2 linked regions of the Allochromatium vinosum DSM 180 genome follow. The protein of the gene in region 1 interacts with the protein of each later gene in a pairwise test. Links are inferred from orthologs where the notes say so. Each region holds a gene or a part of one and is shown on either strand. Other genes may lie near its edges.

Region 1 (10,745 bases):
CGGGCCGCGCCACTTGTCCGCCTCCGAATAGGAGGCCGCGCCGGCGATCCGGGTGCCGCTCGCGTTCAACCGTCCGGATTCCAGCCGCGCGTGGGTGCGCGTGAAGTCATTCCCACCCAGCCGCTGACTCAGCGCGGCGCCGGCTTCCTCGCCGGGCCATTTGGGATGCAGGACGATGGCCCCGCCGCGCGTGCCGACGCCGGTGCCGATGTCGGCCGGGGCCGCGCCCTTGTAGACGGAGATCGACTCCATGTTCTCCAGGTCATAGAGAGAATCCCGCGGACCGATGGGGTTGCCGCCGTAGTTCGGCACCCCTTCCACGGTGAGGGTGCCCAGCGAACTGCGCACTCCGCGCAGACGCACGCTCGATTGCTCCACCCCCAGTCCGCGGCTGTCCGGTTGCTCGGCGCTCACGCCCGGCAGCAGATCGATCGCCCCCCAGACCTGCATCGCGGCCTTGGCGCCCTGGATCTCGATCCCCCTGGTCGTCAGGGCGGCACCGGTGTACACGGTTTCTTCAGCCTGCTTGGTCGGTGTCAGGATCCGCTCGGCGCCGACCTCGATGGTCTCGAGCGTGATCGTTTCCTGCGCGTACGCCCCAGACCAGGCCAGACACTGAATGACGAGCGCGGCCTGAACGGGTGACGAGCGTCGTGAGTACATGGAGAGGTTCCTTGACGATGGGGAATGCCGGCCTGATACAGCCACGGCTGGGTGCCAATATGGGCTGTATGATAATTTTTATTAGCGTAATACGCTACCACCGGCCTCCGCCTCTTCATCTCCAGTCAGACGGACAGTCTGCGTTATCCTTGTAAGACGAAATTTCGGGGGAATCTCATCACTGGATGTCACCCCCATCCCATCCACCGCCAACCATGCGGAGTACTCATGCCCACACTCGGAACCGCTCTGACCCCCTCGGCCACCAAGGTGCTGCTCTGCGGGGCCGGCGAACTCGGCAAGGAGGTCGTGATCGAACTCAAGCGCCTCGGCGTCGAGGTCATCGCCTGCGACCGCTATGCGAATGCACCGGCGATGCAGGTGGCCGATCGCGCCCACTGTTTTTCCATGCTCGACGGGGCGGAGCTGCGGCGGGTGATCGAGCAGGAGCGTCCCGACCTCATCGTCCCCGAGATCGAGGCGATCGCCACCGAGACGCTGCTGGAGCTGGAGGCCGAGGGATTCCGGGTCGTGCCCACCGCCCGCGCCGTCCAGCTGACCATGAACCGCGAGGGCATCCGCCGTCTGGTGGCCGAGGAGCTGGGACTGCCGACCTCGAACTACCGGTTTGCCGACACCCACGCCGAGTTCGAGCAGGCGGTCGCCGAAATCGGTCTGCCGTGCGTGGTCAAACCGATCATGAGTTCCTCGGGCAAGGGCCAGAGCCTGGTGCGCCACGCCGACGACCTGCAAGCGGCCTGGGACTATGCCCAGGTCGGCGGTCGCGCCGGCGGTGGCCGGGTGATCGTCGAGGGCTTCATCGACTTCGACTACGAAATCACGCTGCTGACGGTGCGCCATCGCGACGGCACCGCATTCTGCGAGCCGATCGGCCATCGTCAGGAGGAGGGCGACTATCGCGAATCCTGGCAGCCGCAACCGATGACGCCGCGCGCCCTGGAGCGTGCCCAGGCCATCGCCGCCCAGGTGACGGAGGCGCTGGGCGGGCCGGGGATCTTCGGCGTCGAACTCTTCGTGCGCGGCGATGAGGTGATCTTCAGCGAGGTCTCGCCCCGTCCCCATGATACGGGGCTGGTGACACTGATCTCACAGGATCTCTCGGAGTTTGCCCTGCACGCCCGCGCGATTCTGGGGCTGCCGATCCCGGCCATCCGTCAGTTGGGGCCGGCGGCCTCGGCGGTCATTCTGGCCGAAGGCGTATCTACACAGCCGCGCTTCGGCAATCTGGCCGCCGCCCTGGCCGAACCCGGAACCGATCTGCGGCTGTTCGGCAAGCCCGAGGTGCAGGGGCGGCGCCGACTGGGGGTGGTCCTGGCGCGCGGTCAGAACGTGGAGGAGGCCACTGCGCGGGCCGTGCAGGCGGCGGCTCAGGTGCAGGTGATACTGGAATAGAGCGTCATGTCGTGACCGTGCCCAGCCGGCGGGCCAGTACGGAATGCGACCACCGATAACGGTTCCAACAGACTCCAGCATGAGGTGATCTCCGTGAACGACCAAGACAATGCGTTCGATATCGACCTGGCGAGTGGTATTGCCGCCTTCGAGTGCAAGCAGTTTTCACGCGCGGTGGGATTGCTTGCGCCTTTGGCCGAGCAAGGACAGGTCGAGGCCCAGTACCGCATGGCCATCATGGCCCAGAATGGTCTCGGGATGCTGCCCAATCCGCTCATGGCCTACAGCTACATGAAGAGCGCGGCCAAGGCCGGACTCGGGCTGGCTCAGCATGGTCTGGCCTTCATGTACATGGAGGGCGAATGCACCGACAAGAATCCCGCCAAAGCCGTCGAGTGGTTCAAGAGGGCGGCCGACCAGGGGCTCGTTGGCTCCCTGACCACGCTGGCGATGATGTACGAACAAGGGCACGGTGTAGCGCAGGATCTGGACGAGGCGAGGCGACTCTACAGGCTGGCCGGATTCGACGAACGCTGACGGACAGCGTGCCCCGCTCCACGGACACTGGATCAGGATCTCCCATTTGCGGCCCGACTTGGTTATAATCCGCCTCTGCGTTGCCGGGGTGGCGAAATTGGTAGACGCATCAGACTCAAAATCTGACGGTGGTGACACCGTGCCGGTTCGAGTCCGGCCCTCGGTACCAGCTCAAATGACTTAGACATCGGAGTTTAAGTCACGGCAAGGCGGCTCATGCCGCCTGAGCCGCTCTCGGATCGCCGCGATCGCATTCAGCGATCTCTTTGCAGGATTCCGCACTTCAGCTATATTGCTGCTTAGCAGCATTCATCGCGAGCTGAACCATCGCTCTCGATCGCGGTTCACTCGCCAACGCCATTGCGGCCAGCGGCCGGCCGTTCCAGAGGCTAATCCATGCTTCGTAAGATCCTGATCGCCAATCGTGGCGAGATTGCCGTGCGCGTCATCCGAGCCTGTGCCGAGATGGGCATTCGCTCGGTGGCCATCTATTCCGAGGCCGACCGTCACTCGCTCCATGTCAAGAAGGCCGACGAGGCCTACAGTCTGGGCAGCGATCCGCTCGCCGGTTATCTCAACGTCCACAATATCGTCAACCTCGCCGTCATGACCGGCTGTGATGCCGTGCATCCAGGCTATGGTTTCCTGTCGGAGAATCCCGAGCTGGCGCTGACCTGCGCACGGCGCGGCATCACCTTCATCGGACCGAATGCCGAGGTCATCGCCCGCATGGGCGACAAGACCGCCGCGCGCCAGGCGATGCAGAAAGCGGGCGTTCCGGTCACTCCCGGCAGCCCCGGCAATCTGAACAGTCTGGATGAGGCGCTCGCCTGCGCCGCGGAGATCGGCTATCCGGTCATGCTCAAGGCGACCTCGGGCGGCGGCGGGCGCGGTATCCGTCGCTGTGACGACCCGGCCGCCCTGCGCCACAACTACGAGCGCGTCATCTCGGAGGCGACCAAGGCGTTCGGGCGCGCCGAGGTGTTCCTCGAAAAGTGCGTGGTCAATCCCAAGCACATCGAGGTCCAGGTGCTGGCCGACCATCACGGCCACTGCATTCATCTGTTCGAGCGCGACTGCTCGATCCAGCGGCGCAATCAGAAGCTGATCGAGATCGCACCCTCGCCGCAGCTCGACGATGCCCAGCGCCAGTACGTCGGCGGACTGGCCGTGCTGGCCGCGCGCTCGGTCGGCTATACCAATGCCGGGACCGTGGAGTTCCTGCTCGATTCCGACGGGCGCTTCTACTTCATGGAGATGAACACCCGCATCCAGGTCGAGCACACCATCACCGAGACCATCACGGGCGTGGATCTGGTCGAGGAGCAGATCCGGGTCGCGGCCGGCTTGCCGTTGCGCTATCGCCAGGACCAGATCCAGCGTCGCGGTTTCGCCATTCAGTTCCGCGTCAACGCCGAAGACCCCAAGAACAACTTCCTGCCGAGCTTCGGTCGCATCTCGCGCTATTACGCGCCGGGCGGTCCGGGTGTGCGTACCGATGGGGCCATCTATACCGGCTACCATGTACCGCCCTATTACGACTCGATGCTGGCCAAGCTCATCGTCTGGGCGCTCGAATGGGACGACGTGGTCAGTCGCGGCCATCGGGCGCTGCGCGACATGGGCGTCTATGGCGTCAAGACCACCATTCCGTTCTACCAGGAGATCCTGCGTCACCCCGACTTCCGGGCCGCGAACTTCGATACCGGTTTCCTGGAGTCGCATCCGGAACTCCTGAACTATTCGACCAAGCGCCGCCGCGAGGACATCGCCTCGGCGCTCGCCGCCGCCATCGCCGCTCACGCGGGGCTTTGAGACAACCGACCGGCTTCAAGCGAGCTTCACCATGCCGAAGATCAACATCACCGACGTCATCCTGCGCGATGCGCATCAATCCCTGCTCGCCACGCGCATGCGTACCGAGGACATGCTGCCGATCTGTCCCAAGCTCGACGCCATCGGCTACTGGTCGCTGGAGTGCTGGGGCGGGGCGACCTTCGACGCCTGCGTGCGCTTCCTGAAGGAAGATCCCTGGGAGCGTCTGCGCAAGCTGCGCGAGGCGCTGCCCAACACCCGCTTGCAGATGCTGCTGCGCGGCCAGAACCTGCTCGGCTACCGGCATTATTCAGACGACGTGGTGCGCGCCTTCGTGCGCCGCGCGGCCGACAATGGCATGGACGTGTTCCGCATCTTCGATGCACTCAACGATCTGCGTAACCTCAAGACCGCGATCGAGGCGACCAAGGCCGCCGGCAAGCACGCCCAGGGCACCATCTGCTACACCGTCAGTCCGGTCCACACTGTCGACGGTTTCGTCAAGATGGGACGCGAACTGGCCGCGATGGGCTGCGACTCCATTGCGATCAAGGACATGGCCGGACTGCTGACGCCTTTCGTCACGGCCGAGCTGGTCAAGGCGCTCAAGGACAGTGTGGATCTGCCGCTGCATCTGCATTCGCACGCCACCTCGGGTCTGGCCGACATGTGCCACCTGAAGGCGATCGAGAACGGCTGTGACACCATCGATACCGCCATCTCGTCGATGGCCGGCGGCACCTCGCATCCACCGACCGAGAGTCTGGTCGCGGCCCTGCGCGGCACCGAGTACGACACCGGGCTGGATCTGGAGGCCATCCAGGAAGTCGGGATGTACTTCTACCAGATCCGCAAGAAGTACCATCAGTTCGAGAGCGAGTTCACCGGCGTCGACACCCGCGTCCAGGTCAATCAGGTGCCGGGCGGCATGATCTCGAATCTAGCCAACCAGTTGAAGGAACAGAACGCGCTCGACCGCATGAGCGCCGTGCTGGAAGAGATTCCGCGCGTACGTCAGGATCTCGGCTATCCGCCGCTGGTCACGCCGACCTCGCAGATCGTCGGCACCCAGGCGGTGTTCAACGTGCTGACCGAGAAGCGCTATCAGACCATCACCAACGAGGTGAAGCTCTATCTCCAGGGCCGCTATGGTGCGGCGCCGGCGCCGGTCAATCCGACCCTGCAACAGCAGGCGATCGGCAACGAGGATCTCATTGAGTGCCGCCCGGCGGATCTCTTGAAGCCTGAGTTGGAGCGTTTGACCAAGGAGATCGGGCCGCTGGCGCTGTCCGAAGACGACGTGCTGACCTATGCCATGTTCCCCGAGATCGGACGCGGCTTCCTGGAGCAGCGCGCCGAGGGCACCTTGGTGCCCGAGCCGCTGGAGCCGCCGCCGAGCAACGAGCCGGCCAAGGCCGCGCCGACCGAGTTCAACATCAACGTCCACGGCGAGACCTATCACATCAAGGTCACGGGCGCCGGGCACAAGGGACAGGCCGAGCGTCATTTCTATTTCACCATCGACGACATCCCGGAAGAGGTGGTCGTCGAGACGCTCGACGAGCTGGTGCTCTCGGGCGGCGCCGAGGGTGCGGTGCCGCGGGCAAGCGCGGGCAAGCGTCCCAAGCCGAGTCAGCCGGGTCACGTCACCACCTCCATGCCGGGCAACATCGTCGATGTGCTGGTCAAGGAGGGGGATACGGTAAACGCAGGCCAGCCGGTCATCGTCACCGAGGCGATGAAGATGGAGACCGAGATCCAGGCGCCGATCGCCGGCACCGTCACCGCCGTCTATGTCGTCAAGGGCGACACGGTCAATCCGGATGAGGTGCTGATCGAAATCACGTCCTGATCGGACGTGTGACGGCTGGCTGATGCAACCGAAAGACGGTACGGTGAATGAAGCCTACAAGGGCTTCACCAACCATGAATGCCCGTTCTATCCCTGCCATGCCGGGGTCAAGCGGGCCTTCAACTGTCTGTTCTGTTACTGCCCGCTCATCGCCTATGAGTGTCCCGGACCCTATCGGATCTATACCGACAAGCATGGACTCAGGCGCAAGGATTGCTCGGACTGTCGGCTGCCGCATGAGGGCTATCAGGCATCCTGGTCCTTCATCCAGAAATGGCTGGAACGGCCCAGGATCTGGGGCGGGAGGGAGTTGGACGCGCGCGAGCGCAAGGCCGCGCGCGGCGGCTGAGTCGGGCTACAGATCGCCGTTGGCGCCGGCCGTCATGATCTCGTTCATGGTGTCGCGCACCTTGATCGCCAGCTCCTTGAGGTTCGGCGGCAGGTCGGCCATCTGCATCACCCGGTCCAGATCCAGCGTCACCAGCCAGACTTTGCCGTCCTGATCCTCGATCAGCGTGATGCGGCAGGGCAGATAGGCGGCGAAATCGAGATTCTCGGCCAGCATCCGGGCGGCGATGCGCGCGTCGCAGAACTGGAAGATCTCGACGTGCCTGGTCTCCACGCCCATGGCCTCCAGCTCCTTGTAGAGCGGCTGGCGCGCGACCAGCTTGAAGTTCAGTCCGTTGGCGCGCAGCAGCATGGAGTCGATCGCGTCGTCGATGGAGACGTCCTCGGCCAGCGGCATCTTGACCACGGTGTCGGCGATGTTCATCCCCTCGGCGCGTGGCGCCAGCGTGGCGAACAGCAGGGGTAGGGCGGTGAGTACGGCAAGCCAGTGGATCTTTCGCATGTGACTGTCCTCGTTTCCTCGTTGGTGTTCTCGTTCGTCGACGCGCGGCGCGTACTGGAGACGCCTAGGCGAAGTCGTAGTGTTTTTCGACCGCCTCGATGATCTCCCAGGTGCAGGAGAGTCCGGCCGGGAAGGTGATGAGATCGCCGCGCCCGAACGCTTGCGGCTCGCCGCCCTCGGGTGTCACGCGAAAACGGCCGCGCAGCACATAGCAGGTTTCGGTCTGGTCATAGCGCCAAGAGAAGGTCGAGGGTTCCTTCTTCCAGATCGGCCAGTCATAAACGCCCATCACGTCCAGTTTGGCGGGGGAGGGCTTGTGTTCGCAACGGATCTCCAGGTCGCTCATGGTCTCTTGGGTCGTCTCGTCGGTTGGATCGGATCGTCTGAGATTGGGGTGTCGGCCGCTCTGCCGGCCTTGACAGTGTAATAGTGCGGTTTTCAGACGATTTTTTCCAACGCCGACGCTTGTCCGGTCCGTCGCCTTCGGCGAAGATCGTCTCCCATGACGACAGATCATCCTGCCCCGCATTCGGTTTCACCCCATGAACTCACCCGGCTCGCGGCGCGCGTGGGCGAGTGCCTGCGAGAACGCGGCTGGCGGCTGGCGACGGCCGAGTCCTGCACCGGCGGCTGGGTCGCCAAGACGATCACCGACATCGCCGGCAGCAGCGACTGGTTCGATCGCGGTTTCGTCACCTACAGCAATGCGGCCAAGCAGGAGATGCTCGGCGTCGACGCCGGGCTGATCGGACAGCACGGCGCGGTGAGTGCACCCGTGGTGCGCGCTATGGTCGCGGGCGCGCTGGCGCACAGTCAGGCCGAGATCGCGCTGGCCGTCAGCGGTATCGCCGGGCCGGGCGGCGGCTCGCCCGAAAAGCCGGTCGGAACCGTCTGGTTCGCTTGGGGGCAAGCGGGCGGCGCATCCGTGACGCGCCGCGCGTGCTTCGCCGGCGATCGCGAGGCGGTGCGCGCCCAGGCGGTGCGCACGGCGCTGTTGGGTCTGCTTGAATGGCTCAACGCTCCGCTCCCCCGGAAGACCGATGGCTGACTGACATGGGGTTCTGGCGGTCTGGCCGGACACCCGGTCCCGCGCCGCGCCGGTGGGTCTGAGTTATACTGGCGCCTGCCTCATCGGGGCATGAACGACATCAATACGCGGGCACGCTCAGCGGTGCCCGACCATCGGGTGATGAGCAATGCAAGAAGGAGCCAAGAAACGACTGGCCGGCGCCGTGGTGATGATCACCGTGACGGTGGTCTTCGTGCCCATGCTGTTCGAGGACGAATCGCCCGCACCGCCTTATGTCCAGGGGCCGCTTCCGCCCGAACCCGTATTCCAGGATCCATTGTCGCTCGACGCACCCTATGCGGTGCCCGGAACGCCGCCGATGCCCGCCGAGGCCGGTGGTCTGACCGATGAGGAAGCGCAACTGACACCCCCCGAACCGATGCGGGACTTCGGGCGTATCGATGAAGCCTTTGCAGAGGATGGTCCGGATGTGATCACCTTCGATCCGGTCTCGGAGCCTGCGCCGCCAACCGTCCCACAGCCTCGGACTCCGCCCCCGGCGCCGCCGCCAGCCTCCAGGATGGCGCAGGCGCCGACACCAAAACCGGCTCAGCCCCCGAAGCCGGCCCAGCAGCCAGCCCCCAAGCCGGAGTCGAGGGTGGCACTGCCCGAGCCTCCGAAGTCGCGCGCCGATGGTCTGCCATCCTGGGTGGTCCAGGTCTCCAGTCTCGGTTCGCCGGAAGCGGCCGGCAAACTGGCCGGCAAACTCAAGCAGTCCGGCTTCTCGGCCTTCGTCGAGCAGGCCGTGGTCAATGGCAAGACCTATTATCGGGTACGTGTGGGTCCGGACATCGACCGCACCAATGCCGAGCGCACCGCCGAGATGCTGCGCAAGCAGCAAAAGCTCGACACGCTCATCCAACGCTACCAGTAAGTGACGAACAACCCACAAACCAGATGAACTGGGTCGACTACATCATCATTGGCATCATTGCGCTCTCGGCCCTGGTCGGTTTGGCGCGCGGCTTGATTCGCGAAGTGCTCTCGCTCGGCACCTGGATCGCCGCCCTCGTGATCGCCTGGCTATTCCATCAGGAAGTGGCCGATCTGCTGAGCACGCAACTCTCGCATCCCATGGTGCGCAAGGGCGCCGCCTTTGCCGGACTGGTGCTCTTGACGCTGCTGGCTGGCGCTATCCTCGCGGCCATCCTGACGACCCTGATCGACACGGTCGGCCTGAGCGGACTGGACCGCGTGCTGGGGATGGCCTTCGGCGGTGCGCGCGGCGTGGTGCTGGTGGCCATGGCCGTCTATCTGGCGGCCTTGACGCCCGCGCCGTCCGATCCGGTCTGGAAGGAGTCGACACTGATCATGGACTTCGAGTCGATCGGCCAGTGGCTGCTCAGTCTGACTCCCCCCGAACTCGAAAGCCGGCTGAAGCACATCTGATCGCAACGCGGCACCGCTGACCACAGTCAGCGGCGAGCGCCTCGGCCACCCTCGATCGAGCAGGCGCTTCAGTCGTCGTAGTCGTGACTGTCGTAGACACCCGGATCGCGTGTGATCTCGAGCTTGAACTGCATCGCGAGCGCGGCCAGGGCGGCGAGCGCCATCAGCATCGGCACGATCAGGACCAGGATGACCAGGACGACTACCGCCGCGGTCAGGGGCAGATCGGCCAGGATGCGCCCGCTGGGGCGGCGCACGATCAGCCGCCTGAGATTGCCCTGATTGATCAGATCCTTGGCCTTGCCAAGCCAGTCCGAGCCGTTGAAATCAAGATCGTCGGACTGTTGGCGTCCGCCTCGGTTGCGCATGTGATGAGACCTCGGATGTCGAATCGGTGTTCATGCCGGCCCGGAACTCCACCGTTACCGGTCGGGGTGGGCGCGTGCATCGTGGTGCAGGAGCGGCGCATTCTAAACCGCGTCTTGGTGCCGCGCATCCGCTGCTCAGAATCCATGCAGGGGGCCGGCCTCCATCGCCGCGATCTGTTCGCGCAGTTGCAGGATATGATTCTGCCAGTAGTGCGCGTCGCCGAACCAGGTGAAGGCCGCCGGGAAGGCGGGGTCGGCCCATCGCCGCGCGATCCAGGCGGCATGATGGATCAGACGCAGCGTGCGCAGCGCCTCGACCAGATGCAGTTCGCGCGTGTCGAATTCCTGGAAGTCTTCATAACCGGCGAGCACGGCCGCGAGCTGTTGGCTCATCTCCTCGCGCTCGCCCGAGAGCAGCATCCACAGATCCTGAATGGCCGGCCCCTGGCGCGCGTCGTCGAAATCGACGAAGTGCGGGCCGGCGTCGGTCCAGAGCAGGTTGCCGAGATGACAGTCGCCGTGCAGCCGGAGGTGCGGGATCGATCCGGCGCGCGCATAACAGTCGCGCACGCCTTGCAGAGCCTGATCCACCACACTGACATAGGCCGCCAGCAGATCGGCCGGGATCCAGTCGTGGGCGAGCAGATAGTCGCGCGATTCGATGCCGAAATGCGCGATGTCGAGGGTCGGGCGATGGCGGAACGGCTCGACCGCGCCGACAGCGTGGAGGCGCCCGATGAAGCGCCCGATCCATTCCAGAACGTCTAGGTCGCCCAACTCGGGATGACG
Region 2 (10,796 bases), 1.0 Mb from region 1 along the record:
GCTGCGGCTCACCCTGCCCTATCTGTTCTTCATCACGCTCACGGCGCTGGCCGGCGCCCTGCTCAACACCTATGAACGTTTCGGGGTGCCGGCTTTCACTCCGGCGCTGCTCAACATCGTCCTGATCGGCTGTGCGTTGTGGCTGGCACCGTTGCTGGAGACGCCGATCCTGGCGCTGGCCTGGGGCGTGCTCGTCGCCGGGCTGGTGCAACTGGCGTTTCAACTGCCCTTTCTGGCACGGCTCGGGCTGTTGCCGCGACCGCGCTTCAAACCGCGCGATCCGGGCGTGATCGCTGTTTTCAGGCGTCTGGGGCCGGCGGTGCTGGGCGTGTCCGTGGGCCAGATCAGCCTGCTGCTCGACACCCTGCTGGCCTCGGTGCTCGTGACCGGCAGCATCTCCTGGCTCTATTACTCGGATCGGCTCATGGAACTGCCGCTCGGCCTGCTGGGCGTGGCGCTGGGCACGGTGATCCTGCCGCGTCTGTCGCAACGTCAGGCCGCGCAGGATTCCGAGCGCTTCTCAGATACGCTCGACTGGGCCTTGCGGCTGGCACTGCTGCTCGGTCTGCCGGCGGCGGTCGGACTGCTGGTGCTGGCCGAGCCGGTGATGGCCACACTCTTTCTGTCGTCCGAGTTCGGCGCCGACGACGTCACCCAGGCGGCGTACTCGCTCATGGCCTATGCGCTCGGGATCCCGGCCTTTCTGGCGATCAAGGTGCTGGTACCCGGCTATTACGCCCGGCAGGACGTACGCACGCCGGTTCGGCTGGCGCTGATCGCGCTCGGTGTCGGGCTGGTGCTGCATCTGCTACTCATGGTGCCGCTGGGACATGCCGGCCTGGCGCTCGCAACAGCGTTCACGGCCGCGCTCAACGCCGTCCTGCTGCTGCGCGGACTGAGGCGATCGGGCATCTATCGCCCCCCCCCCGGCTGGACGCGACTGCTCGCTCAGACGTTGCCGGCCAGTTTGGCGATGGGGCTTGTGCTGCACTGGGGTCTTGGAGAGCGTGCCGACTGGATGCTTGCGGACGCCTGGACGCGGATCCTGGAGCTGACGGGCTGGATTCTGGCGGGCGGATTGGTTTATGTAACACTCTTGCTCGTCGCCGGACTGAGACCGCGTGATCTGCGCGAGTGTCGTTGATGGGCATTTCCGCCTCACCAGACGGCGACTTGCCGGCTTGAAGTCCCTACGAAGGCGCTCAGGCCGCCAGTTCAGTCAATACCTCGGGATGCTTGGCGACGATCTTCAGAAGACACAGCACCGCGCCCGGCGGCGTGAATCGACCCTGCTCCCAGTCACGCAAAGTTGCCACGGGCGTCTGAATCAGGTCGGCGAACTGAGGCTGCGAAAGCCCCAGCGCCTGACGCGCGGATCTGACGAGCATCTGCTCCGGGGTCGTGGTGCGCGCGACGAGGCCGTCGCGCATCTCGGCGAGGCTCTCGCGCAGACCCGGCAAGGCTTCACCCGCGTCCTGTTCGATGGCGTCGGCGATCTGGTCGATGTTCATCGGGCGGCCCTCAATATGTCGTTGGGTTGGATGCTGGACTGATCCGACTTCGCATAGATCGCGACCAAACAGACCACGCCTTGCGCCATGAAGTTGAAGTAGATCACGCGCACGCCGCCGCGCTTACCTTTCGCTTGAGCCACCCAGCGCACTTTCCGCGCGCCATCGGCGCCTGGGATCACGTCGCCGGCCAGTGGGTTCCGGGCGATCCAGGTCACGAAATCGAGCCGCTCGTCTTCCGACCAGATGGCGTCGGCCTGTTTCTGAAAGGTCGGAGTTTCGATGACGGTTTGCATGGGCCGCATGGTACGGGAATCCCGTATCGCGAACAATCCCCTGACACACGACACCGGCGCAGATCCACCAGATTGCCCCGATCAGGACACCTCGGCCAGATCCCCCTTCTCCTGCAACCAGGCCCGCCGGTCCGCCGCGCGCTTCTTGGCCAGCAGGCGGTCTAGCAGTTCGTCGGTCTCACGGTCGTCGTCGATGGTGAGCTGCACCAGGCGGCGCGTGTCGGGATGGATGGTGGTCTCGCGCAGTTGCGCCGGGTTCATCTCGCCTAAGCCCTTGAAGCGCTGCACATTGACCTTGCCCTTGATCTTCTCGGCGGCGATGCGGTCGAGGATACCCTTCTTTTCGTCGTCGTCGAGCGCGTAATAGACCTGCTTGCCGACGTCGATGCGATAGAGCGGCGGCATGGCGACATAGACATGCCCCTCGGCCACCAGACGCCGGAAGTGCTTGAGGAAGAGCGCGCACAGCAGAGTGGCGATATGGGCACCGTCCGAGTCGGCGTCGGCCAGGATGCAGATCTTGCCGAAGCGCAGCCGGCTCAAATCATCGCTGCCCGGATCGACGCCGATGGCCACGGCGATGTCATGCACTTCCTGCGAGGCCAGCACCTCCTCCGGCGCGACCTCCCAGGTGTTGAGGATCTTGCCGCGCAACGGCAGGATGGCCTGGAACTCGCGGTCGCGCGCCTGCTTGGCCGAGCCGCCGGCCGAGTCGCCCTCGACCAGGAACAGCTCGCCGCGCTCGGGATCGGTCGCGGTGCAGTCGGCGAGCTTGCCGGGTAGCGCCGGACCCTGGGTGATCTTCTTGCGCGTGACCGTCCGCCCGGCACGCAATCGCGCCTGAGCCGCGCCGATCGCCAGCTCGGCGATGCGCTCGCCCTCGGCCACATGCTGATTGAGCCAGAGGCTGAACGAATCCTTGACCACGCCCGAGACGAAGGCCGCGCACTCGCGCGAGGACAGCCGTTCCTTGGTCTGGCCCGAGAACTGCGGATCGAGCAGCTTGACCGACAGGATGTAACTGACGCGGTTCCAGACATCTTCCGGCGCCAGCTTGACGCCGCGCGGCAGCAGATTGCGGAACTCGCAGAACTCGCGCACCGCCTCGGTCAGCCCGGTGCGCAGACCATTGACGTGGGTGCCGCCCTGAACGGTCGGGATGAGGTTGACATAGCTCTCGGCGATCGGCTCGCCGCCACCCGCTCGAATCGGCTCCGGCAGCCAGACCAGCGCCCAGCTCGCCGCCTCGGTGCGCCCTTCCATGTCGCCGACGAAGGGTTCGGACGGCAACGTCTCGACGCCGCTCAACGACTGGAGCAGATAGTCCTGAAGCCCGTCCTGATAGCACCAGACCTGCTCCTCGCCGCTGGTCTCATCGCGAAAGCGCACCTCCAGCCCCGGACAGAGCACGGCCTTGGCCTGGAGCAGATGGGTCAGCGGACGCACGGCGAACTTGGGTGAGTCGAAATAGCCGGGATCGGGCCAGAAGCGCAGTCGCGTCCCTCTGTCGTTGCGCTTGACCGTACCGACCACGTCCAGATCGCTGACCTTGTTGCCGTCCTTGAAGGCCATGTTGTATTCCTGGCCGCCGCGCTTGACCCAGACCTCCAGATGCCGCGAGAGCGCATTGACCACGGACACGCCCACGCCGTGCAGACCGCCCGAGAAGCGGTAGTTGTCCGAGTTGAACTTGCCGCCCGCGTGGAGCTTGGTGAGGATGACCTCGACTCCAGGCCGTCCCTCCTGCGGATGGATGTCGACCGGCATCCCGCGCCCGTCGTCCTCGACCTCCAGCGAGCCGTCGGCATGGAGCGTGACTGAAATGCGCTTGGCATGACCGGCGAGGGCTTCGTCGACACTGTTGTCGATGACCTCCTGGGCCAGATGGTTGGGACGAGTGGTGTCGGTGTACATTCCGGGGCGCTTGCGCACCGGATCGAGGCCCTGGAGGACTTCGATGGCTGAGGCGTCGTAATGGCCGGTCATGGACGGGCGGATCTTCCTGAAGGCTGAAAGGGTTGAATCTGAGAGTCGCCGGAGCGGTCGCGCTGGTTTGACCGCTCAACCGAGCTACGGTACCGTACCTGCAAACCCGGATTCAAACCCAGATGAAACAACCCAAGACCCCGCCCCCACCCGCGTTCGAGCAATCCCTGACCGAACTGGAAGCCGTCGTCGACGCCCTGGAACAGGGCGAGATGACGCTCGAAGACTCGCTCGCGGCCTTCGAACGCGGCATCGGCCTGACCCGCGCCTGTCAGCAGGCGCTGGAAACGGCCGAGCAGCGGGTGCGGATCCTCACCGACGCCCGGCCGGACGCCGAGCCAGAGCCATTCGACGCCCATGACTGATCACACCCTGGATGACTTCCGCGCGCGCTGTGCTGCGCGTGTTGAGACTGCGCTCGACCAGATCCTGCCGCCCGTGAGCGTGCAGCCGTCGCGACTGCACGAGGCCATGCGCTACACGGTGCTGGCCGGGGGCAAGCGTATCCGTCCGCTGCTGGCCTATGCCGCCGGCGAGGCGCTCGGACTCGACGCCGCCCTGCTCGACCACCCGGCCTGCGCCGTCGAGATGATCCACGCCTATTCGCTGATCCACGACGATCTGCCGGCGATGGACGACGACGACCTGCGTCGCGGGCGTCCGACCTGCCATCGCGCCTTCGACGAGGCCACGGCGATCCTGGCCGGCGATGCGCTCCAGACGCTGGCCTTCCAGGCGCTGGCCGAAGCGCCGGGGCTGAGCGCCGAGTCGCGCGTGGCCATGGTGTCGGCACTCGCCCGCGCCAGTGGGGCGCGCGGCATGGTCGGCGGTCAGGCGATGGATCTGGAGGCCGAGGGCACGCCGCTCGATCTGGTGCAGCTGGAGAACATCCACATCCACAAGACCGGCGCCCTGATTCGCGTCTCGGTGCAGATGGGCGTGCTGGCCCATGGCGGACTCGACGCGGACAAGGCCGAGCGGCTCGACCATTACGCCAAGTGTCTGGGTCTGGCGTTCCAGATCCAGGACGACGTGCTGGATGTCGAGGGCGACACCGCTCAGATCGGCAAGACCGCCGGACGCGACCAGGAACTCAACAAGGCCACCTATCCGGCGCTGGTCGGTCTGGCTGAGGCCAAGGCCATGGCCAATCAGCTCATCAACGAGGCCATCGAATCCGTGTCGATCTTCGGCGAGCGCGCCCAGCCGCTGGTCTGGATCGCCAACGCCCTCCTGGGACGCAAGAACTGACCGAATACGCGGGAGAGGGGACGCACGGCGACATTGAACCGCCGCCCCTCGAACCACACTAACCCCAGCACTCGGCCCGGTCGCCCCATCCGACTTGGCCGAGCCGCCAGCCGCCCCCATCTTCCAGCCATCCATTCCGACGACGACACTATTCCCATGGAGCCATCGACCCCATCCCCCTGCTCGACCAACGCCACCTGCGAGATCGCCGACGTCCAGGGGAGCGCCGACACCCGCCGCATCGCCATCGACAAGGTCGGCATCAAGGACATCCGTCATCCAGTGCGGGTACTCGACCGCAGCGGCACCGAGCAGCACACGGTGGCGAATTTCAACATGTACGTCTATCTCCCGCACGACTTCAAGGGCACGCACATGTCGCGCTTCGTGGAGATCCTCAACCGCCACGAGCGCGAGATCAGCGTCTCGTCCTTCAAGACCATGCTCAGCGAGATGTCCGAGCGTCTGGAATCCGAGGCCGGCCACATCGAGATGCGCTTCCCCTTCTTCATCAACAAGAAGGCGCCGGTCTCCGGGGTCGAGAGCCTGCTCGACTACGAAGTCACCTTCATCGGCGAGATCCGCAACGGACAGCCGCGCCTGGAACTCAAGGTCATGGTGCCCGTCACCAGCCTCTGTCCCTGCTCCAAGGAGATCTCGGCCTTCGGTGCGCACAATCAGCGCTCGCACGTCACGGTCCAGGTGCGCATGGAGCGCTTCATGTGGCTGGAGGAACTGATCGAGCTGGTCGAGCGTGAAGCGTCGTCCGAACTCTATGGCCTGCTCAAGCGCCCGGACGAGAAGTTCGTCACCGAGCGCGCCTACACCAATCCCAAGTTCGTCGAGGATCTGGTGCGCGACGTGGCCAAGCGGCTCAATGACGACCCGCGCATCCTCGCCTACACGGTCGAGGCCGAGAACTTCGAGTCGATCCACAACCATTCGGCCTATGCCCTGATCGAGCGCGACAAGGCCGCTGAGTCCCGTTTGGCGGAGAGCGCGCTCTGAGTCCGGTCGAACCCCGCTGTCTGCTGCTGCACGGTTTCACGGGCAGCGGGGCCGACTGGTCGAGCGTCTTTCCCGAGGATCCGGAGCGGCTGGCGCTCGACCTGCCGGGGCATCTGACCAGCCCGGATCCGACGGGCGATTATCTCGATGAGATCCGCGCGTTGCTCGACACGCTGCCGGCGAGCATCGACCGGATCATCGGCTATTCGCTCGGCGGTCGGATCGCGCTCAGCCTCATCCAGCTCGCGCCCGAGCGTTTTCGTTCCGCCGCGATCATCTCGGCCCATCCCGGACTGCTCGACCCGGCTTTGCGCGAACAGCGCCGGCTGGCCGATCAGGTCTGGATCGACCTGCTGCGCGATCAGGGAATCGACGCCTTCGTCGCGGCCTGGGAGCATCAGCCCCTGTTCAGAACCCAGGCACGGCTCGCACCCGAGATCCTGGCACGTCAGCGCGCGCAGCGTCTGAGTCAGCGTCCGGAGGGACTGGCCAGGGCGCTCGAACGGCTTGGACTGGGCGAGATGCCCAGCACCTGGGAGGCGCTCGCGCGCTACCAGGGTCGGCTCGACTGGATCATCGGCGGCGAGGACACGCGCTTCCAGGCGATCGCGCACGAAGTCTTGGCGCATCGTCCGGCGACCCGGCTGCATGTCCTGGAGGACGTGGGTCACAATCCGCTGCTGGAGGCGCCCGAGCGGCTACGCACCTGTTTGGAGCACGCGAAGACGTCGCCTTCCAATGCGCTCAGGATTTCGATCGCCTAGAATCGCCGAATCTCTTTGCGCTCTTCGCGTCTTTGTGGTTCAAATCCCCAACCCATTCCAATCCTGCTCGCTCCCGCTCCTATGTTCAGCCATCCCATCTCCGGGGCCGGTTATCTATTACAGGGCCTGAGGCTCATCACCCGCCCCGGAATCAAGCGTTTCGTGGCCATTCCCTTACTGCTGAATCTGCTGATCTTCTCGGCGGCCATCTATGCCGGCATCAGCCAGTTCGAGGGACTGATGCAGCTCATGGAATCCAGACTGCCGACCTGGCTGGGTTGGCTCGAATGGCTCATCTGGCCGCTGTTCGTCCTGCTGCTGTTCGTCTTCGTCTTCTACACCTTCGGTCTGCTCGCCAACCTGATCGCCGCGCCCTTCAATGGACTGCTGGCCGAGAAGGTCGAGCTGCTGCTGACCGGCCGCCCCATCGAGCAGGAGGGCGATTACGCCCGGCTCTTGGCCGAACTGGGGCCGACCCTGCTCGACGAACTGCGCAAGCTCGCCTATGCCCTGCTGTGGGCGATTCCCTTTCTGTTGCTGCTGTTCGTGCCGCTGGTCGGGCCGGTGCTCTGGTTTCTCTATACGGCCTGGATGCTGGCGGTCGAATACAGCGACTATCCGATGGGCAATCACGGTCTGCGCTTCGCCGAGATCCGGCGCCGACTGCGCGAACGGCGTACGCTGAGCTTCGGCTTTGGCGCGGCGGCGGCCGGGATGGCGATGGTGCCGGTACTCAACTTTCTGCTGATGCCGGTCGCAGTGGCCGGGGCGACGGCGATGTGGGTGCGTGAATTCCGTTCGTCCAACGGCTATCAGGGGCCGCATCAGTCGCGCGTGGCCACGCACTACATCCTGCTGACCATTGACCATCTCTCGGGACGCATGGATGGCGAGATCCTCGCCGGGCCGCTCACCGGACGCACGCTCGACGCGACCGAGACCGGCGAGCTGCTCGGTCTGCTCGATCTCTGTTATCGCACCGACGCCGAGTCGGCCGAGGCGCTGGAAGCCTATCTGACCCACGAGCGCGGTCAGCGTTTCCAGGAACCGCCGCCGCGCCCGGACACCGAACGCGCACCGCCACCGCCACCGCCAACCGACCGACCCGGCCTGGACGAGAACGAGGCACGCGCCATCCTGGGTCTCGCGCCCGATGCCGGCGCCGATGCGATCCAGGCCGCCCATCGACGCCTGATCCAGCGCCTGCATCCGGATCGCGGCGGTTCGGACTATCTGGCCGCCAAGGTCAACGAGGCCAAGCGGGTGCTGCTGGCGTCCCAAGTCTGAACGCTCAGACCACGGCGCGCAGCAGATCGACCCGATGCGGCTTGAGGAAACGCGCACCCTCGGGAGTCAAATGACGCTCGAAGGCGGCGCGGATCTCAGCGAGCCGCGCCGCGTCGAGGTCACGCTCGGTATGCGTGACCTGGATGAAGCGCTCGGCGAAGGCGTCCCAGTTCGGATAGACGCCTTCCGACTGGTAGAACACCTGACGCTCCCAGGCGAAGCGCCCCGAGTCGACCGCGCGCTCGATGGCGGCATAGGCCGCCGTGCGCACGAGGCGCTCGTCATGGATCAGTCGCATGACCGCGTTGAACGCCCCCCAGTAGACGGGTTCCGAGACATAGACGTAACCGCCCGGCGCCAGTACGCGCCGGATCTCGGCGAGTGCGCGGTCCATGAACTCGACCGGCACATGATGAAGCGACTTGAACAGAAAGACGCCGTCATAGGTCGCGTCTGCATCGTCGATCGACTCGGCACCGCCGAACCGGAACTCGACAGTGGGCAGATCCTGAACGGCCAGATTCTTCGCATGCTGGATACGATCGACCTCGGTCGCCGTCACCCGGCGTGCGCCCAGGTGCGTGGCGAGCAGCCGGGTCATCCAGGCCGCGCCGCAGCCCAGTTCCAGCACCTGGCGTCCCGCGACCTCGACCAGTTCCTCAACGATCCGGATCTCGTCGCACGTCCGGTAACCGACAGGGTCGGTCTGGATCATCTGTCTCGGCATGATAGCCTCATCTCGGATTTCAACGTTCAGAGTTGTGTTCATGGCGTTCGAGCCTAAGGTCGACGGCGAGACGCCCACTTCCATCATCGCGCCCAGGAGCCGAAACGCATGAATGAACCGTATACCCGCTTGGACAAATGGCTCTCGATCCTCTTTCTCTACACCGAAAAGCTGGTGCTCGTCGTCATCGGCGGACTCGCGCTCCTCGGCATCGGGGAGTTGATCTGGAGCATCTATCAGCTACGCGCGATCCGCCTGGAGGATCTGCTGATGATGTTCATCTTCATCGAGATCATGGCGATGGCCAATGTCTACTTCATGCGGCGCAGCGTGCCCTTCACCTACCCCATGTTCATCGCCGTCACCGCGCTCTCGCGTCTGATCGTGCTCCAGGGCAAGGAGCACAGTGCCGCAGGCTTGATCTACGAGAGCGGCGCCATCCTGCTCATCAGTCTCGCCATTCTCGTCATCCGTTTCAGTCAGCAGTTCAGCACCGGCATCCTGGAACGGCGCGAGGCCCACGAGGATCGTCACGAATGAGACGACGATGGTCCGGCGGGCACTCCGGATGGAATGGCGTATTATAGCCGCCTTGTTGAATAGACCCGGCTCCCTACGCTCGTGATCGTGATCGAACTCCTCGCCTATCTCGCCATCGGCGCGCTCTCGGGTGTCATGGCCGGACTCTTCGGTGTCGGTGGCGGCGCCATCATGGTTCCGGCCCTGATGCTGCTCTTCGGCGCGCTCGGCGGCGTCGGCGGCGACTGGCTGGCCCATCTGGCGGTCGGAACCTCGCTGGCGACCATCATCGGTACGGGCGCGGCCTCCACGCTCGCACACCACAGACACCGGGGCGTGCGCTGGGATATCGTCTGGCCACTGGCGCCCGGCATCGTCATCGGCGCCCTGGCCGGAGCGGCTCTGGCCGGCTGGATTCCGAGCCTCTGGCTGCAACGGATCTTCGCGGTTTTTCTGACCTATGTCGGCATACGCCTGCTGGCGGCTCCCGCCACGTCCATCACCGCGTCGCACTCGCTGCCGGGGCGCGTGGGGCTGACGACTGTGGGCGGCGGGATCGGGCTGCTCTCGTCACTGGTCGGAATCGGCGGCGGGACGCTCACGGTGCCCTTTCTGAGCCGTCATGGTCTGGGGATGCGTCAGGCCGTGGCGACCTCGGCGGCCTGCGGGCTGCCGATCGCCGTGGCCGGCGCGCTGGGGTTCATGCTGGTCGGTTGGGGTCGCCCTGGATTGCCCGCGTTCAGCACGGGTTTCGTCTACTGGCCGGCGGTGGCGGCCATGCTGGCCGCCAGCATGCCGATCGCCCCGCTCGGCGCCCGACTGGCCCACACCCTGCCCGTGCCCCTGCTCAAGCGGCTCTTCGGCGGGCTGTTGCTGCTGATCGCCGCGCGTCTGGCGTTTTCCTGAGAGGTCCGGACGCTACCTGGCCGTGTCCGGATTCAGGATCAGCCGACGATAGAGATAGAGCTGACCGTTCTGGTCGCGCAGTGCCAGCCGGCCCTGATCCAGGGCGAACTCGAAGGTCTGGGTGAAGTTCTCGGTACGATTGCTCAGCTCGACCCGATCGGTCTGAACCCGGATCTGGCCTTCGATGTAGCCCCGACAGGCTGAATAGAGACGATAGAACCCGCCCTGAACGATCAGGAGGCCGCCCTGGTTGTCCTCCCAGAGTCCGTCCAGCGACGTGCCGGTCCAGGGCATGGCGCCGCCGCTCGCCCCCTGCATGGCGCGCCAGGCCGAATCGGCCATGGTGCTCCCCGGATCGACATTGGCCGTGAAGCCCATGCTCTCCATCATGCGCGCGATGGCATGCGCCATGGCCTCGGCCGCCGTCTGCTGGGCGGTGGCGGGCTGAAGCGGTAGTCCAGCGAGGATCAGGGTCAGAATGAGCGCTTGGCGCGCGCGCGGACGCATGATGGACGATCGGACTCGAATGGCTGGCATGAGG

Evidence for each region.
Region 2: the proteins of purT (region 1) and ispA interact in binary tests that used the Escherichia coli proteins (3 or more experiments, as listed by UniProt). The link is inferred for Allochromatium vinosum DSM 180 from one-to-one orthologs.

What each region holds. Positions count from the first base shown.
Region 1 is NC_013851.1:1,922,125-1,932,869, reverse strand. Bases 93-2,983 are described here. They hold purT (formate-dependent phosphoribosylglycinamide formyltransferase), read left to right. Parts: upstream 93-891; coding sequence 892-2,076; downstream 2,077-2,983. Other genes in these bases: ALVIN_RS08280 (tetratricopeptide repeat protein), read left to right, coding at 2,170-2,613; ALVIN_RS08290 (TonB-dependent receptor), read right to left, coding at 93-663. In the rest of the region: more of ALVIN_RS08290, read right to left, coding at 1-92; ALVIN_RS08270 (acetyl-CoA carboxylase biotin carboxylase subunit), read left to right, coding at 3,010-4,428; oadA (sodium-extruding oxaloacetate decarboxylase subunit alpha), read left to right, coding at 4,460-6,280; ALVIN_RS08260 (cysteine-rich small domain-containing protein), read left to right, coding at 6,303-6,629; ALVIN_RS08255 (DUF302 domain-containing protein), read right to left, coding at 6,636-7,130; ALVIN_RS08250 (cupin domain-containing protein), read right to left, coding at 7,195-7,476; pncC (nicotinamide-nucleotide amidase), read left to right, coding at 7,633-8,178; ALVIN_RS08240 (SPOR domain-containing protein), read left to right, coding at 8,327-9,073; ALVIN_RS08235 (CvpA family protein), read left to right, coding at 9,097-9,588; ALVIN_RS08230 (DUF4342 domain-containing protein), read right to left, coding at 9,657-9,956; ALVIN_RS08225 (serine/threonine protein kinase), read right to left, coding at 10,092-10,745. UniProt on the Escherichia coli protein: Involved in the de novo purine biosynthesis. Catalyzes the transfer of formate to 5-phospho-ribosyl-glycinamide (GAR), producing 5-phospho-ribosyl-N-formylglycinamide (FGAR). Formate is provided by PurU via hydrolysis of 10-formyl-tetrahydrofolate.
Region 2 is NC_013851.1:887,363-898,158, reverse strand. The notes cover bases 3,156-6,097. They hold ispA ((2E,6E)-farnesyl diphosphate synthase), read left to right. Parts: upstream 3,156-4,150; coding sequence 4,151-5,044; downstream 5,045-6,097. Other genes in these bases: ALVIN_RS03795 (alpha/beta fold hydrolase), read left to right, coding at 6,049-6,097; folE2 (GTP cyclohydrolase FolE2), read left to right, coding at 5,201-6,052; ALVIN_RS03810 (exodeoxyribonuclease VII small subunit), read left to right, coding at 3,916-4,158; parE (DNA topoisomerase IV subunit B), read right to left, coding at 3,156-3,793. Outside these bases: murein biosynthesis integral membrane protein MurJ, read left to right, coding at 1-1,144; ALVIN_RS03825 (helix-turn-helix domain-containing protein), read right to left, coding at 1,203-1,511; ALVIN_RS03820 (hypothetical protein), read right to left, coding at 1,508-1,807; more of parE, read right to left, coding at 1,889-3,155; more of ALVIN_RS03795, read left to right, coding at 6,098-6,816; sulfate transporter CysZ, read left to right, coding at 6,898-8,103; ALVIN_RS03785 (class I SAM-dependent methyltransferase), read right to left, coding at 8,108-8,830; ALVIN_RS03780 (phosphate-starvation-inducible protein PsiE), read left to right, coding at 8,939-9,370; ALVIN_RS03775 (sulfite exporter TauE/SafE family protein), read left to right, coding at 9,452-10,255; ALVIN_RS03770 (hypothetical protein), read right to left, coding at 10,268-10,762.